DNA from 3 places in the Pseudoduganella sp. RAF53_2 genome. Region 3 is predicted to be linked to each of the others. Evidence: predicted binding sites of a transcription regulator. Region 3 holds the regulator's gene; each other region holds the start of a gene.
What was found. Region 3 encodes sigma-54, which starts transcription at its own class of promoters, with help from an activator protein. Its sites were predicted from a motif close to TGGCANGNAANCTGCTTT; they were not measured.
Positions count from the first base shown of each region.

Region 1: the regulator sigma-54 is predicted to act here: its motif matches at 3,339-3,356, upstream of pepA (flocculation-associated PEP-CTERM protein PepA).
Region 2: the regulator sigma-54 is predicted to act here: its motif matches at 1,599-1,616, upstream of AB4Z11_RS08125 (pilin).

Region 1 covers NZ_JBFRDW010000112.1:2,467-6,743, reverse strand. The annotation lists gene AB4Z11_RS09175 (HprK-related kinase A) at 1-429, shown strand, start outside; gene AB4Z11_RS09170 (nucleotidyltransferase domain-containing protein) at 429-1,526, shown strand; gene AB4Z11_RS09165 (GAF domain-containing protein) at 1,572-2,303, shown strand; gene pepA (flocculation-associated PEP-CTERM protein PepA) at 2,371-3,210, opposite strand; gene AB4Z11_RS09155 (methyltransferase domain-containing protein) at 3,514-4,277, shown strand, end outside.
Region 2 covers NZ_JBFRDW010000094.1:2,429-6,122, forward strand. The annotation lists gene AB4Z11_RS08115 (AGE family epimerase/isomerase) at 1-242, shown strand, start outside; gene AB4Z11_RS08120 (flagellar brake protein) at 327-1,022, shown strand; gene AB4Z11_RS08125 (pilin) at 1,075-1,548, opposite strand; gene AB4Z11_RS08130 (FHA domain-containing protein) at 1,745-2,467, opposite strand; gene sucD (succinate--CoA ligase subunit alpha) at 2,529-3,410, opposite strand; gene sucC (ADP-forming succinate--CoA ligase subunit beta) at 3,424-3,694, opposite strand, start outside.
Region 3 covers NZ_JBFRDW010000050.1:7,345-17,106, forward strand. The annotation lists gene AB4Z11_RS05130 (enoyl-CoA hydratase/isomerase family protein) at 1-572, opposite strand, end outside; gene hpf (ribosome hibernation-promoting factor, HPF/YfiA family) at 685-1,044, opposite strand; gene AB4Z11_RS05140 (RNA polymerase factor sigma-54) at 1,112-2,593, opposite strand; partial or broken gene AB4Z11_RS05145 (LPS export ABC transporter ATP-binding protein) at 2,603-3,230, opposite strand; gene lptA (lipopolysaccharide transport periplasmic protein LptA) at 3,233-3,832, opposite strand; gene lptC (LPS export ABC transporter periplasmic protein LptC) at 3,854-4,450, opposite strand; gene AB4Z11_RS05160 (KdsC family phosphatase) at 4,460-4,999, opposite strand; gene AB4Z11_RS05165 (KpsF/GutQ family sugar-phosphate isomerase) at 4,999-6,021, opposite strand; gene AB4Z11_RS05170 (cation:proton antiporter domain-containing protein) at 6,102-8,081, shown strand; gene AB4Z11_RS05175 (DUF484 family protein) at 8,151-9,281, opposite strand; gene AB4Z11_RS05180 (MOSC domain-containing protein) at 9,313-9,762, opposite strand, start outside.

The DNA.
Region 1 (4,277 bases), on a different contig from region 3:
GTGGGCCTGGACGACGGCCTGGTATTGCCCTATGTGCGGCCGGTGAGCCTGAAGAACCAGTCGATCAATATCATCCGCCGCTACCTGCCGGATGCCGTGCTGAGTCCACCGGTCGCCGACACCACCAAGGGCACAGTGGCCCATATGCGCGCACCCGCCGACAGTGTGGCGCGCGGTCAGGAAACCGCCCTGCCCGCCTGGGTGATTTTCCCGCAGTACGCAGCCGACGCGCCGATCACGCTGGAAGAAGTGAGTCCGGGCACGACCTTCATGGAACTGGCGGGCAATTCCTTCAACTACAGCGTGCTGGGCGCACGCGGTTTCCAAGCCCTCGGCCGCTTGATCGACCAGGTGCAGGGCTACCGCTTCCGCTACAGCAAGCTGGACGAGGCACTTGAGCTGATGTCCCAGCTCCCACTGCGCAGCTGATGGCAGGCCGTCCACCGTTTCCCCTGCTGGTGCAAGCGCTGCGCACGCCGTCTGCGGCGGGCAACTTCAGCGCGGCCCAATGGGACCTGCTGCTGCGCCAGGCCGACAGCGCCAATGTGCTGGCCACCCTGCACTATCTGTTCGAGCAGGCCGGTGTGCTGGCCAATGCTCCCGCCGAGGCACGCGAGCAGCTTCAGTGGGCACATGCGGTAGCCGTGCGTCACGGCCAGGCGGTGCACTGGGAAGTGCGCCTGATCCAGAAAGCCTTGCAGCAGCTGGGCCTGCCCGTCGTGCTGCTGAAAGGCGGCGCCTACGCCACGGCCGGTCTGCCGCCGGCGCACGGGCGGCTGTTCTCCGACATCGACATCCTGGTTCCCGAAGCGCGCCTGGCCGAAGTGGAAGCCGCGCTGCTGATGTATGGCTGGGTCACCACCCACCATAACGAATACGATCAGCGCTACTACCGCGAATGGATGCACGAACTGCCACCGCTGCGCAATGTGCAGCGTGGCACGGTGATCGACGTCCACCACGCCCTGCTGCCGCGTACTGCCGCGCGCCATCCCGATTCGGGCAAGCTGCTGGCGGCAACGCAGCCCGTGGCGGAACATCCTGAATTCCATTTGCTGTCGCCAGCCGACATGGTGCTGCACAGCGCAACCCACTTGTTCGCCGACGGCGAGTTCGACAAGGGCCTGCGCGATCTCTACGACCTGCACTGCCTGCTGACGCATTTCGGCAGCCAGCCCGGCTTCTGGGAAAGCTTGCCTGCGCGCGCGCAGGAAATGCAACTGGGGCGCTATCTGTACTACGGCTTGCGCTATACGCAGGAGCTGCTGGGAACGCAGGTGCCGCCATCCGTGCTGCAGGCGCTGCGCGATAGTCCGCCTTTGCCGCTGCGCCCGCTCATGGATGCCCTGTTCCGCCGCGCCCTGCTGCCGGATCACGCGAGCTGCGACGACAGCTTGTCGCGTCTGGCGCGCTTCCTGTTGTATGTACGCGGCAACTGGCTGCGCATGCCGCCGCTACGGCTGGCACGCCACCTCTTCCACAAAGCGTTTTTATCGCCACCCAAGGAAAGCGAACAAACTGCGTAGGGCTGGTGGAAGTAGAATGGGATGAGCCATTTCCGGGAGCGCCGCATGAGCCAAGACACTCTGATCCGATTGCAGGACTTGTCGCAGTTCCTTGCCGAAGGCAAGCTGCAGGATGACCTTGACCAGCAAGCCGCAATGACGGCCCATCTGGTGGGCGCCGAGACCTGCTCCATCATGCTGCTCAACGATGGCGACGGCGACGCACCGCGCATGACGGTGTGTGCCCATTACGGTCCTTTGCCGCCGGCGGCCTGGCAGGCTTCGGTCGGCCGCGGCGAAGGCATCGCCGGCCACGTGCTGGCGACCGGCCGCTCCCTGCTGGTGGAAGACATCACGCATTCCCAGTTCGCCGCCATGGCGCGCCACGCGGACAGCGGCCGCCACAGCCTGATGCTGGCGCCGATTCGCATCGGCGCCAAGATCGTCGGCATGCTGAACACCAGCTGCGACAGCGCCAAGGGCTGCTTCGACCGTGCCGACATGCATCTGCTCGATATGATCTCGCTCTATGTGGGTAAGTCGGTGCAGGTGCAGCAGCTGCAAAGCATTCTCGATTCGCGCTTCGCGCAACAGGCGGTGCAGGAGGAATTGCGCGGCAAATCGCGTATAGCCTACCAGAACCCGGATCAGGTGGCGCGCATGCTGGCCAAGTCCTTCTACAAGGAGATGGCAAGGGCTGGCTTCAGCTCAGGCCAGATCGTGCAGGCCGCGTCCGAAATCATCACACAGCTCAACGGCAACCTGGAGCGGCATAACGCGCGGCGCCAGCAGGCCTGACTCAGCAAAATCCGGACGAAAAAAAACCGCCGTGATTGCCACGGCGGTTTTCAAGGGTAGTACCCTATTATTGTTTGCGGCGGCGTGCGAACGGCAGAGCCAGCATGCCCAGGCCCAGCAGCGCCAGGCTGCCTGGTTCAGGGATACGGTTGAAGTCGGTACCACCAACTTCGGAGTTCACAGCCACAACAGTTGCGCCCACGCAGCCAGCGGTGTTGCAAGCCACGCCTTGCGAGGTGTTGTTAAAGGCGCTGAAGGCCAGAGCGTAGAACGGGTCCGGATCGAAGAAGTATTGTTTGCCCTGTGCAGTCAGGACAAAGTTGCTGTTCAGGTTTTCGAAAGCGCCGCCCAGTGCATCGATACCAGCCAGGCCATTAACGATGACGTTCACGTTAGCCAGGTTGATGTCGTTGCCGGAGGTGTCGGCCACGTTGGTACCAGCACCCAGGGTTGCTGAGGTGAAGACGTTGTCCTGCGCACCGAATGCCAGCCATGGGTCAGCGTACAGGCTCAGGGTGATGGCAGTTGCGCCGCAGGTGACGCCTGGGCCCAGCAGGCCAGGGCACAGGAATTCCTGGTGGAAGGTAGCGTACAGACCGTAGTCCAGGCCCACACCGGTGGTCACACCGGAGATGGCGCCGCCACCGCCAGTGTTGGTGAAGGCGGTGAACTGGATGTAGCCGTCAGCGCTGTATTTGAGCGGGTTCACGCCGTCCTGGGTGATACGGGTGGACGAAGTACCGTTCATGAAGTCGGCGGTGAAGGTCGCGCCAACGCCCGCGGTTGGGGTCAGGCCCAGGGCATTTGGATTAACCTGGAACGACGGCGCGGCCATGGCGCTAGCTGCGCCCAGCGACAGCAGTGCGCCGGCGGCCAGTTTGCAGAGGCGGTTTGCGATTGTTTGCATTATGTTCTCCAGAAATTTATATCAACACTTTGTTAGCCAGACGCTGCTTTCTTTCTGTTGCTCCTGCAAACCAGCCCAGTTAAACTGCGTCTGCTTGAGCCGCCGGTCTCGCCGACTACGGTGCATACTAAGCAAGGCCTGTGCCAGACTATCCTCATCCTTTATAAAACAAGGACTTAGCAGGAATTCAACGCGGCAGCACTGATCCAATAAGCAAGTACTGTAAGAATTATCGACATTGCACTATTCCAAGTGCAATTGGCTATCAAAAACTAAGGGGGCCATATGCCGACTGCTGCATTAATGCAAACCGTTCTGAGGGAAATGCTGACCCGCGAGCGCAGCCCGCGCGTGCCGGAGCCGGACCTGGTGATGGACAACCCGGAAAACGTGGCAGCCTATGTTGAAGCAGGCCGCGAGCACGCCGTGATGGCGCCGGTTTATCTCTTCCACGGCGCGAATATCTGCGAAGTGATCAAACCTGGCGACACCGTGGTGGACCTGGCTTGCGGTCCCGCCAACCAGCTGGGCCTGGTAGCCCGCCTGAATCCCGACATCAATTTCATCGGCGTCGACATGTCGCCGCCGATGCTGGAACGCGCACGTGAACTGGTCGAGCGCCAGGGTTTGAAAAACGTGACGTTCCGCGAAGGCGACATTACCAATCTGAGCATGTTCGGCGATGCCTCCATCGATGCCGTGATGTCCACCATGGCCTTGCACCACTTGCCGACCACCCAGATGCTGGGCCAGACCTACGCTGAAGTGGCGCGTATCCTGAAGCCGGGCGGCGGTGTCTACATGGCGGACTTCGGCCACCTGAAAGCRCGCCGCAGCATCGAGTATTTCGGCTATCAGTATGCGGACCGCCAGCCGGAACTGTTCACCATCGATTACGTGAACTCGCTGCACGCAGCTTTCTATCCCGGCGATTTCGAAGCAGCGGTGCGTCCACTGGCGGGGCGCGCCAACCTGCACAAGACCTTCGGCTTGCCCTTCATGCTGGCACTGAAGAGCCCCGTGCGCCGTGGCGACGATCCGGCCTTGGTGGCCAAACTGGCGGAAAT
Region 2 (3,694 bases), on a different contig from region 3:
GGTGGCAACAGGCGGAGGCGATGCGCGCTTTCATGGCTGTGGGCCAGCGTCCCGAAATGGCGCGGCGCTACCAGCAAACGCTGGAGCTGGTCGATCACGAAATGCTGGACCGCGACCACGGCGGCTGGCGCCTCGGCGCGAAGCGCACTTGCGATGACGGATTGTGCGGCGATTTGCAGCCGGAACCTTATCATTTGGTTGGACTGGACGTGACAGCGTTGTCCATGGCATCCACGCAATGAATATTTAGTTCCACTTAGAACTATTTATTCCGTGACAATGTATAATCGTGCAAGTTGCTCAACAACCAAACGGGACCCAAAGGCATGGCGAGCGAGGCGAAGACGCAGGAATACGAATTTGAACAGATGAACCTGCAGGTGGGAGGGCGAATCCAGCTCCTGACCCACCGCACGCTGCGCCCGATCCAGCACTTCTCTACCGTCATCGGCTGGGTCCGCGACGAGTACATGATCGTCAAGATCCCCATGGAAAATGGGGCGCCAATTGCGCTACTGGAAGGGGATAAACTGACCGTTCGCGTGTTTTCAGGCGTGAATGTGTGCGCGTTTTCGACTGTGGTGCTGCGCGTGTTTCAGCGTCCGCTGCTGTATGCACACGTGACCTTCCCGGCCAATATCCAGGGCACGAGCTTGCGTACGGCGATGCGCGTGAAGGTGGAAATTCCGGCTCAGCTGACGCGGGCGGATGGCATGCAGGCCTCGGTCTTCCTGACCAACCTGAGCGTTTCGGGTGCTTTGATTGAATCGACCCAGCCGCTCGCACGCGAGACTGAAACCGTCGGCCTCGATTTCACTTTGCTCTCAGCGCCGGGACAACACCAGGTGCGCGTGAACACGCAGGCCCTGGTGCGCAACGTGAGCGTCGCCGCTTCACCTAGCGGGACGGAAGAAGTGTTCAGCTACGGCGTGCAGTTCTCGAACCTCGATCCGGTCCACTTCACCATGCTGCAGAACCTCACTTACGAGGCCCTGCTCGCAGATCGACAAAAAATCGTTTGAACAAATAAAAAAACCGGGCCGAAGCCCGGTTTTTTTTGGGTTCAACTAGCTATTACGGATTGTTCTTGGTGATAGCGGTTGACAGGGTGGTGTTGGTGATGTCGGTACCAGCGGTCCACTTCATCGAGCTGTCGCCAGCGGTCAGCACAGGGGCAAAGGTGATTTTTTTGCCGTTTGCGTCGGTGGAGATACCGTCTTGCAGCATCAGGGTGATCGTGCCGCCAGCAACAGTAGCACCGGCTTTAACTTCTTTGGTTGCGAGGAACAGGTTAGCTGCTGGAATGCCGCCGCTGCCGTTGGAGCAGTTGGTCAGGTCACCGCCGGCTTCCTGTGCGCACAGCGCTACTGCGGTCTTCAGCGAGTCTGCTGCGGAGATTGCGTTAGCGATTTTTGCTTTAGCGGTGTAGTCCGAGTATGCAGGGATAGCAACTGCTGCCAGGATACCGATAATTGCAACAACGATCATCAGTTCGATCAGGGTGAAGCCGGCTTGAGCTTGTTGCTTCATCATTTTCATGGATTTCATTTTGCTGCTCCTCAGTAAAGAAACTAAAAATTGGGTGGGACACAGGGATAAGAGCAATCGGCGTGCCAGCCTATTTTTTAAGCAAAATGAGGGTTTTTGGACCGTAAACTGTCAAAATTTGTCGACACCACTGTCGAGATTTGTCAGGGCGCTGTCGAATTTTGTCAGTAGTAGCGTTTCCACGTGACAATTTTCGTCATGCCGTACGGAAACTCATGCGGGTACCGCCGAGGTCGAGCACATCGCCGTCGGCCAGGCGCTTGGCCACGCGGCCAAGAGGTGTGTCATTTAATAGTGGCGCTTGTTCGCCTTCGACGTGAGCTGCCGTGTAGCCGTCCGCCGCGCGGGCGATTACCACGACCTGGACGCCAGGACGGCCCAGGCTGGTGGCCGGTTTGGTCAGAGTGAGCGATTTGCCAACATTCGGGCCGTTCAGGAGTTCGATGCGGCCAAGCGGCAGGCCAACCTCCCCCGCAGCGGCGTCCATCGCCGCAGCAGAGGCCGCGCCAGGGCTGGCGCCGCTGCCATAAACTGCAGCAGCGGCAGGCGTAACAGATGTCGCCGGCGCCGGGCGCACGCCCGGCATGATGGTGGACGGTCCGGCGGCCGCAGCGGCAGCAAGCGGTCGGATGCCGTCCTGAATGAATTCGAGGTGGTACTTTGCCATCTTGATCACYTCCTTGTTTTGCAGGAAGTGCTTGCCGATGCGCAGGCCGTTAACAAATGTACCGTTGGTGCTGTGCAAATCTTCGAGGAAGGAATCGTCCAGAATAGTCGTAATCACCGCGTGCTCCCCGCTCACGGCAGGATGGTTCAGCACGATATCGTTATGGCGATGGCGGCCGAAAGTCATGCGCTCTTTACTGAGCTGGACCGTCTGCTCCACGATGCCTTCACGAGTGATGACTAATTTGGCCAATCAAATCCTCCAAACAAACAAAAACGGGGAGCCGCAGCTCCCCGTCATCATACCGAAACGATTACAGCATTGCCTTCAGCAGGCGTGCCATCTCGGACGGGTTCTTGGTCACGGTGATGCCGCAGGCTTCCATGATTTCCAGTTTGGCTTGCGCGGTGTCGGCGCCGCCGGAGATCAGTGCACCGGCGTGGCCCATGCGCTTGCCCGGAGGAGCGGTCACACCAGCGATGAAGCCTACCACTGGCTTCTTCATGTTGTCCTTGATCCAACGGGCTGCGTTGGCTTCGTCAGGACCGCCGATTTCGCCGATCATGATCACAGCGTCGGTGTCAGGATCTTCGTTGAACATGCGCATCACGTCGATGTGCTTCAGGCCGTTGATCGGGTCGCCGCCGATACCCACTGCCGAAGACTGGCCCAGGCCCAGGGCGGTCAGCTGAGCCACCGCTTCATAGGTCAGGGTGCCGGAGCGGGAAACCACGCCGATGCGGCCCTTACGGTGGATGTGACCAGGCATGATGCCGATCTTGATTTCGTCAGGAGTGATCAGGCCTGGGCAGTTCGGGCCCAGCAGCAGGGTCTTGGAACCGGCTTTAGCCATGCGATCCTTAACTTCCATCATGTCGCGGACTGGGATGCCTTCGGTGATGCAGATTGCCAGGTCCAGGTCAGCTTCAACAGCTTCCCAGATTGCCGCAGCAGCGCCTGCTGGTGGAACGTAGATCACGGACACGGTCGCACCGGTCTCGGACTTCGCTTCCTTCACGGAGGCGTAGATTGGGATGCCTTCGAAATCTTCGCCGGCTTTCTTCGGATTCACGCCAGCTACGAAGGCGTTCTTGCCGTTCGCGTAGTCGCGGCACATGCGGGTGTGGAACTGGCCGGTCTTGCCGGTGATGCCCTGGGTGATGACTTTGGTGTCTTTGTTGATCAGGATAGACATAGTGATTCCTTAATTATTTACCGGCAGCGGCAGCAACAACGGCCTTGGCTGCTTCTTCCATGGTGTCAGCGGCGATGATCGGCAGGCCGGATTCGGCCAGCATCTTCTTGCCCAGGTCTTCGTTGGTGCCCTTCATGCGCACCACCAGCGGTACGGCCAGGGACACGGCCTTGGCGCCGGCGATCACGCCTTCAGCGATCACGTCGCAGCGCATGATGCCGCCGAAGATGTTCACCAGGATGGCTTTCAGTTCCGGATTCTTCAGCATCAGCTTGAAGGCTTCG
Region 3 (9,762 bases):
ACGAAATGATCGGCCAGCCCCAGGTAGAGCGCATCGGCGGCGCCGACGGTCAGGCCGGTCAGGCCCAGCCACATGCCCAGTGCGCCCGGCGCGTGGGACAGGAAATGGCTGCCGCCCACGTCCGGGAACAGCCCGATGTTCACTTCCGGCATGGCCATCCTGGTGCGGCTGGTCACGATGCGCACGCCGCAATCCGGCCCGCCCTGCGCGATGCCCATGCCGCCGCCCATCACCACGCCGTCCATCAGCGAAATGTATGGCTTGGGGTAGAAATGGATTAAATGATTTAGTGCATATTCCTCGGTGAAGAAATCTTCCAGCAGCGCGCTGTCGCCCTGCGGCGTTTTCTGGCCGACATCGTGGAAGAAGCGGATATCGCCACCCGCGCACAGCGCTTTCTCGCTGCTGCTGCGGATCACCACCGCAGCCACGTCTGCGTCCTCGCGCCAGGCCAGCAGCGCCTGAGTAATGGCGCGCACCATGTCGAGGGAAAGGGAGTTCAGAGCCTTGGGGCGGTCGAGGGTGATGAAGCCGGTGCCGTTGCTGACTTGGGTGTGGACGTATTCGCTCATGAACAAGATACTAAATAATTAATATTGTTTATTTTATCGCGCCACAGCCAGCGGCGCGGGGCGCAAAAAAGGGCGCCAGATGCGCCCTTAGTTTGATTGTCCCGCCACTCCTTTACATGACGGTGACAGGTGCTTCGTAAGTGTCCGGGATATGCTTGATCGCTTCGTGGTTGTGATTCTGGACGCGGGCCTTGTACTTCATGACCTGGCGGTCCAGTTTGTCGATCAGCGTATCGATGGCGGCATACAGGTCTTGCGACAGGCTCTCCACATACACAGTCTTACCCGACATACGCAGATTGATCTCCGCTTTTTGACGTTTTTCTTTCTCGGTGAGGTTATCTACAGTCAGGATGACAGCAATATCAATCACTTGATCGAAATGGCGCTTAACCCGCTCCAGCTTGTTCTGCACGTACTCGCGAATCGCTGGGGTCACTTCGACATGATGTCCACTGATGGTGAGATTCATACACACTCCTAAAGATGATGTCGCTTACTAGTTCGTACACGCTGGTGGCGTGCAGCGGAACCGTGCACTACAAAGACTTGCGGAGGCTAACGGGAGGAATTTTCAGAGCTTCGCGATACTTGGCAACAGTACGTCGCGCAATCACCATGCCCTGTTCTCCCAGCATGTCCGCAATCTTACTGTCGGATAAAGGATTTTTAGGGTCTTCAGCTCCTGTCAATTGCACGATCAGCGCACGGATCGCAGTAGAGGAAGCTTCACCCCCGGCTTCGGTTGCGACGTGGCTGCCAAAAAAGTACTTCAACTCAAACATTCCATGCGGGGTGAGCATATATTTTTGAGTTGTTACCCGAGAAATAGTGCTCTCGTGTAGTCCCAGTGTATCAGCTATTTCACGCAACACAAGGGGTCTCATGGCAACTGCACCATGACTGAAAAAGTTCTTCTGCCTTTCAACGATCGCTTGTGCAACGCGCAAAATCGTATCGAAACGCTGGCGCATATTCTTGATCAGCCACTTGGCTTCCTGCAGCTGTGCGCTCATCTGGCTCTCGCCTTTGCCCTGCTTGAGCAGGCTGGCGTACAGCGCATTCACACGCAGGCGCGGCATCACATCATTGTTCAGCATGACGATCCAGCCGTTGCGCCCCTTCTTCACGATCACGTCAGGCACCACGTAGTCTGACACGTCTGACGCAAATTCAGCGCCCGGATGCGGATTGCACTGGCGGATCACGGCCTGCGCTTCACGCAGGTCTTCGTCGTCGCAGTCGAGGGCTTTTTTCAGCTTGTTGAATTCACGCTGGGCGAACCAGGCCAGGTGCTTCTCGACGATGCATAGCGCCATGCGGCGCGTTACCAGCGGGATGTTCGGCAAGCGCTTGATTTGCAGCGCCAGGCACTCGGACGCATTGCGCGCGCCCACGCCAATGGGATCGAAAGTCTGCAGCAGCGCCAGCGACGTACGCAATTCTTCCAGTTCGATTTCCAGCTCTTCCGGCAGACGCGCATGGATTTCTTCCAACGGCTCTTCCAGGTAGCCGTTTTCGTCCAGCGCATCGATGATGATTTCCATCAGCGCGCGGTCGCGCGGTTCCTGCACGGTCACGCGCATCTGCTCCAGCAAATGCTCGCGCAGCGTGCAGCCGCTGGCTTCCAGTTGCGGACGGCCGTCTTCATCATCGGGCGACTTGCTGCTGGAGGAATTGCTCCAGTCGTCAACAGCATCGCCCTCGCCGTTGCCTTCATAGCTCTCGCCGTCGGCCGCAGGTGCTTCCGCGCCCTCGCCGCCTTCGCTGGCAGCCTGGCCGTTTTCTTGCGGCGGCGCTTCGCCATTGCCGCTGCCCTGGCTGATGGCGCCGTCCGCCAGCAGGCGCACGGAATTGTCCAGTGGATCGTCCAGCCGCTCCAGTAATGGGTTATCACTGAGCAGCTGCTCCAACTCCTGGTGCAGCTCAAGCGTCGACAGCTGCAACAGGCGGATCGACTGTTGCAGTTGCGGCGTAAGCGCCAGGTGTTGCGAAGTTCGCAGTTGCAGTGATTGTTTCATGGGCCTTTCTTACATCCGGAAGTGTTCGCCGAGGTAGACGCGGCGCACGGATTCGTCAGCAATAATGTCGTCAGGGCGGCCGGAAGCCAGTACCGAACCCTGGTTGATGATGTAGGCGCGGTCGCAAATGCCGAGCGTCTCACGCACATTGTGGTCGGTAATTAAGACGCCGATGTTGCGCTCCTTCAGAAAACGCACAATCCGTTGGATTTCGATCACGGCAATCGGGTCCACGCCGGCAAAAGGTTCGTCCAGAAGAACGAAGCGTGGGTTAGTGGCAAGAGCCCGTGCAATCTCAACACTGGATCTCCAGCACGGCACGGATATTCTCTTCCACGGTCAGCTTACGGAACACCGAAGCTTCCTGCGGCAGGTAGGACAGGCCCAGCGTGGCGCGCTTGTGAATCGGCAGGCTCGATACATCGATGCCACCGATATCGATGGTGCCAGCGTCGGATGCCACCAGTCCCACGATCATATAGAACGACGTCGTCTTGCCGGCACCGTTTGGTCCCAGCAGCCCTACCACTTCACCGCAATCGACCTGCAGCGAAACGTCATGCACCACCTGGCGTTTGCCATAGGTCTTTTGCAGACCTTTGACAACCAGGGTGCTGCTGCAATTGTTCTCCGCCATATTCATTTGACCGCCGGAGTGGTAGCTGGAGTTACCGGCGTTGCAGGCGCTGGTGCGTTGGCTTGCGAAGGCTGGATCACCATCTTCACGCGGCCGCCGCCCTGCTTGCTCTCGCCCGTGGTGGAGTTCTGCACGGAGAAGAATTCCTTGCGGCTGTCGTAGGAAATGAAAGGACCTTCAACTTCATCGGTGGTCTTGGCGCCTTCCAGGCGCGTGACCTTGGCCTTGGAAATCAGGCGCACCAGTTCGGACTTCTGGTCGTATTCGATGCGCTCGGCCTGGCCTTCGACCCACTGGTCGCCGGCGCCATCGCGCTTCTGGCGGAAAGTGGCCAGCGCGTTCGGCGCCGCCCAGAAGGTCACGTACTGATAGCCCTGCGGATCTTCCGTCACCAGCGCGCGGCCTGCCTTCATCAGCAGCGTGCCGCGGGTCAGCACCACGTCGCCGATCAGCGTGCGGGTCTGCTTCACTTCATCCGTGGTGCCCTGATTGGCTTCGATCACCGTTGGCTTGAGGGAGTCCGCCTTTTCCGCGCGGGCCAGGTTCAGGCCCATCAGCGGCAGCAGGGACAGCAGCAATAACTTGCTCAGTTTCTTTTTCATGTATGCTCCGAAAATTCTTGCTCAACGCTGAGGGGCAGGCGGATACACCAGGCGCATGCGCTGGTTCACTTCCGCCTGGCTGGTGGCGTTATTCACCTTCAGGCCAGTGCCTGTCAGCTTGGCGTTGCCGGACGTGGCGGTGAACGCCTGGTCCGTTTCCATCCGGTCTTCGTCCGGATAAATCGTCATCGCTTCAGTCTTCATGCTGAAGCTCTTTACGGTCTCGGTGCCGGCGCGGTCGGCGGTCACATTGCCGGCCAGCTTGACGCGGCTATTGCTGTCGTCCACGCGCGCCGTTTTGGCGTGAATGTCCATTGGCGGCAGGTCCGGCGTGATCTTGCGCACGACGGGCTTGTCGATCTCGGACGAATCGTCAATCGGGCGGTGGGTCAGCTTGTCGCCGGAAACGATATACGCCGGCTTGCCCTCTTTGCTCAGACGCACAAAGCTGAAGCGCTCGACGATGTAGTCAGGCTCCGTGAGCTTGGCGGCCGCCTGCATTTCCTCGCCTTCGCGGTTCAGCAGTTCGAGCAGCCAGAAGGTGCCGACGGCTGCGAACAGCGCCAGCATCATGCCGATCGAAAGCCTGACACGGTGAGAGGTCCTCTGGTTGCGCATACTGCTTCCTTACACCATGAATTGCGCCATGATGCGCTCAAAATTGCCCTGAGCGCGCAGCACGAATTCGCACACCTCGCGCACTGCACCGCGGCCACCGCTGGCCTGGGTCACGTGATGCACGCGGCTGTGCACTTCCGGGCGGCCGTTCGGCACACTCACGGCGAAACCGACGCGGCTCAGGATAGGCAGGTCCACCACATCGTCGCCGATGAAGCCGACCTGCTCTTCGGTCAGGCCCAGTTGCTGCAGCAGGGCCTTGAACGGCGTCAGCTTGTCGTGGCCGCCCTGGTGGACGAATTCGATGCCGAGGTCCTTGGCACGCGCGGTCACCTGCGGCGAACGGCGCGCGCTGATGATGGCGGTCTGCACACCCGATTCCTGCAGCAGCTTGATGCCCAGGCCATCGTGCACATTGAAGGTCTTCATCATCTCGCCGTCGGCACCGTAATGCAGGCTGCCGTCGGTCAGTACGCCATCGACGTCAAAGATCATCAGGCGCACCTTGGCGGCGCGCTTGACGATGTCCATATTGTAGGGGCGGCTCATCAGATCACCTTGGCGCGCGTAAGGTCGTGGATGTGCAGGGCGCCTACCAGTTTGCCCGCTTCGTCGGTGACCAGCATCTGGTTGATGCGGAATTCTTCCATGATGGCCACGGCATCCACGGCCAGCTTGTCCGCGTTGATGCTGCGCGGGTTCAGATGCATGACATCCTTGATGATCACCTTGCCGAAATCCTGCACCTTCTCGATCATGCGGCGCAGGTCGCCGTCGGTGAACACGCCGACCGGCTTGTTGTCCGCGTCGACGATGGCGGTCATGCCCATGCCCTTCTGGGTGATTTCCAGCAGCGCGTCCGGCAGACGGGTATCCAGGCCCACGGCCGGAATGGCGTCGCCGGTGCGCATGATGTCGCGCACATGGGTCAGCAGGCGGCGGCCCAGGGCGCCGCCCGGATGCGAACGGGCGAAGTCTTCTTCCTTGAAGCCGCGCAGGTCCAGCAGCGCCACGGCGATCGCGTCGCCCAGCGCCAGCGTGACGGTGGTGGAGGCGGTCGGCGCCAGATTCATCGGGCAGGCTTCCTTGGCGACCGACACGTCCAGGTGCACGTCCGACAGCTTGGCCAGGCTCGATTCCGGCTTGCCGGTCATCGAAATCACCACGCCGCCCATGCGCTTCACGACCGGCAGAATGGCCATCAGTTCGGCCGCTTCGCCGGAATAGGAAATGGCGATCACCGCATCTTCCGGCGTGATCATGCCCAGGTCGCCATGCGCCGCTTCGGCCGGGTGCACGAACAGGGCCGGCGTACCGGTGGACGCCAGGGTGGCAGCAATCTTGCGACCGATATGGCCGGACTTGCCAATGCCGGACACCACGACGCGACCTTTGCAATTCAGCAACAGCGACACGGCCTTGCCCACGGACTCGTCGGTCGCCAGGCGTTCATGCAGGGCGCGCAGCGCGTCCGTCTCGATTTGCAGGGCCTCGCGCGCCAGTTCCAGTGCGCGGGTTGCGGTCTTGGCATCAAAAGCTTTCAGCATTGTTTTTTCATCGGTTACACTCATGCCGGAAGTATAGCCGAATTGGTAAAGCAAAAAACTTGCCAGACGCAACAAACAACGGTGCCAAGTCGACTAGGATCAAAATGTTCTCGCCCCTCGAACTGACTCTCCTGCTGCTCGCCAGCGCCGTGCTGGGCGTGGTCGCTTTCCGCATGCTGCACCTGCCACCGATGCTCGGCTATCTGGCAGTCGGCATTCTGATCGGTCCCAATGCCCTGAACCTGGCCGCCGAGAGCGAAGCCACCCACTCGCTGGGCGAATTCGGGGTGGTGTTCCTGATGTTCTCCATCGGACTGGAATTCTCGCTTCCCAAGCTGATGTCGATGCGGCGCATCGTGTTCGGACTGGGCATGGCGCAGGTGGCGCTGACCATTGCCGTCACCATGCTGTTTGGCTGGGCGGTGCATTTCGTGCTGCCGCCGGCAATTCACCTGACCTGGCAGGCTTCCTTCGCCCTGGGCGGCGCGCTGGCCATGTCGTCCACCGCGATCGTGGTCAAAATGCTCACGGAACGGCTGGAACTGGAGCGCGAACACGGCCGCAATATCGTGGGCATCCTGCTGTTCCAGGATCTGGCCGTGGTGCCACTGCTGATTCTGATCCCGGCGCTGGCGCAGAATCCCGAGAACCTGGCGCCGACGCTGGCCTTCGCGAGCTTCAAGGCCACGGTGGTGCTGGTGCTGCTGCTGTTTATCGGCCAGCGCGTGATGCGCAAGTGGTTCACGGTGGTGGTCAAACGCCGCTCGCAGGAACTGTTCATGTTGAACCTCCTGCTGATCACGCTGGGCGCGGCCTGGATCACCGAGCAGGCCGGCTTGTCCCTGGCGCTGGGCGCTTTCGTGGCGGGCATGCTGATTTCCGAAACCGAATACAAGCACCAGGTGGAAGAGGACATCAAACCGTTCCGCGACGTGCTGCTGGGGCTTTTCTTCATCACCATCGGCATGCTGCTGAATGTGCGCATCGTGCTGGAAAACTGGTGGCTGGTGCTGCTTCTGCTGGCCGGTCCGGTGCTGCTGAAGTTCGGCCTGATCGCCGGCCTGGCGCGCCTGTTCGGTGCAAATACCGGCACGGCGATGCGTACCGGCCTGGCGCTGGCACAGGCGGGCGAATTCGGCTTCGTGCTGCTGAACGTGGTGGGCGGCATGCGCCTGGTCGATCCCTTTGTGGTGCAGGTGGTGCTGGCGTCGATGGTGTTGTCCATGCTGCTGGCGCCCTTCCTGATCGAGCAGTCGGACAAGATTGTGCTGAAGTTCTCCGCCAACGAATGGATGATGCAGTCGCTGACCCTGACCAAGATCGCGGCACGCACCATGTCCACCAACAAGCACGTGATCGTGGCGGGTTTCGGCCGTTCGGGCCAGAACCTGGCGCGCCTGCTGGCCGAAGAGAATATCGATTACCACGCGCTGGACCTGGACCCGACCCGCGTGCAGGAAGCGCAGAGCGCCGGCGCCAACGTGTCTTACGGCGATGCGGCGCGGCGCGAATCGCTGATTGCAGCCGGTATCTATCGCGCTTCAGCGATCGTGATTACCTACGCCAGCACGCCCTCGGCGCTGAAGGTGCTGTATCTGGTGCATGAGCTGGCCCCTACCCTGCCGGTCATCGTGCGCTCGCATGACGATTCGGACCTGGACCGCCTGAAAGCCGCCGGCGCTGCTGAAGTAGTGCCGGAACTGATGGAAGGCTCGCTGATGCTGGCCTCCCACGCCTTGGTGATGCTGGGCGTGCCGCTACGACGCGTGGTGCACCGCGTGCAGCGCGCGCGCGAAGAACGCTATGCCTCGCTGCGCGGCTACTTCCACGGCGCCAGCGATACGGGCGACGAGTCGGAGCTGGTGCGCCTGCATACGGTGGCGCTGGGCGATGGCGCTTCCTGCGTCGGCAAGCCGCTACGCGAGGTCGATCTCGGCGACACCGGCGCCGAGGTGACGGCCATCCGGCGCGGCAAGGCAAGGCTGGAAGTATCGGAAGAAACGGTGCTGGAGGCGGGCGACGTCATCGTGCTGCGCGGCGCCGCCGAAGCCGTAGCGCGCGCCGAGAATAATCTTTTGGCCTGAACGGCGGATCGATGATCCGCCCTACAATACGCCACTGCGTAGGGCGGGTCATTGACCCGCCATGCGTGATCAGCCGTAGCGAATCACGCGGTTACGGCCGCCTTCTTTGGCCTGGTACAAGGCTTCGTCCGCGTGGGCAATCAGCGCCTGCGCCTGGGCATCAACATCGGCATCGGCCGGCGTCTGCGCCAGACTGGCCACACCCACCGAAGCGGTAATCGATACCTTCACGCCGCCCGACAAATCGATCATGCTGGCAGCAATGCCGGCGCGGATGCGTTCCGCCACGAAGGCCGCGCTTTCCAGGTCCGCATTGATCAGCAGGACAACAAACTCCTCGCCGCCGAAACGCGCCAGCGCGTCCGACAGGCGCAGTTCGTTCTTGATGCGGTTGGCCACCTCGCGCAGTACATCGTCGCCGCCCTGGTGGCCGACGGTGTCGTTGACGCGCTTGAAGTGGTCGATGTCGATGTACATGAAGGAGATCGGATAATCCTGGCGGCGTGCGCGCGAGATCTCTTCCAGCAGGCGGCGGTCCACATAGCGGCGGTTGTACACGCCGGTGAGCGAATCGGTCAGGCCGATGTACTTCAACATTTCATTGGAGATCACGTTCTCCAGGCAGATGGCGATGATGGACGCCATATGCTCCACGAAGTCCGTGCCCAGCGATGGCGAGAAGCGCGCCGGGTCCACGCTGCCCAGATTCAGGCTGCCGATGATGCGCTTGTTACGCAGCAGTGGCACGATGGCCACGCTTTGCAGGCGCTGCGAGCTATCCGGGAACTGCGCACCGTGGCGCTCAGGATCGAACATGCCCAGTTCCGGCTTGGGCGGCATGCGCGGCGTCAGCTCGAAGCCCAGGGCATCGACATCCGGCACGAAAATCAGCTGCGGGAAATCTGCAAAGTTCACACCCAGCTTTTCCATCACGGTGCGGATGTCCGAATCCTCGTCGATCAGGCTCAGGGTAACGGCACTCAGGTCCGAGATGACGGGCAGCGTGCGGAAAATAGTGCCAATCAGTTCAGGGAAGCTGGCGGCGCCGACGATCTCCAGGTCGAAAGCCTGGTGGCGCATCATGATGGCGTGATTGCGTTCGGCCTGTTCGATCAGGTAAGCCATGCGCGCCCGCAGCGCCTGGTTTTCTGCCGCCAGGTCCGTTTGCTTGGGCCCCTTGCCCGGGATTTTTTGCGTCATGTCCATCAGCCCCGCCGATTCGATGCAACTATCAAAATGCCAGTGTAACTCCGATTTCCTCACCTACCCTTAAACGCTGGCCCTCGCCTTGCAGAACTACCACATTCATGCCGAAGCAGATGCCGCCGTCCACTTCCGGCTTGGCGCGGTAGCCTTGCAGAATATCCATTGGGTCCGGGCCGAATTCGCCGGTGCACTGATCGATCGAGGGCATGGGGCAGCGCGGGCAAGGTTTCACCGGCTTCAGAACGGCATCGCCGATGGTGAAGGTGTCGGTGTAGTCTTCTTCGAAAGGCTCGATACCGCCCACCACAATGTTCGGGCGGAAGCGGTTCATCGGCAGCTGGTCGCGGCCTGCCTTGCTCAGTTTTTCGTTGAGGTCCTGCAGGGAGCCGGTGCCGATCACCAGGATCGGGTAGCCGTCCGAGAACAGGGTGGGATGCTGCTCGCCGTTGGTCCAGGTGCCGCTGGTGGTGCGCTT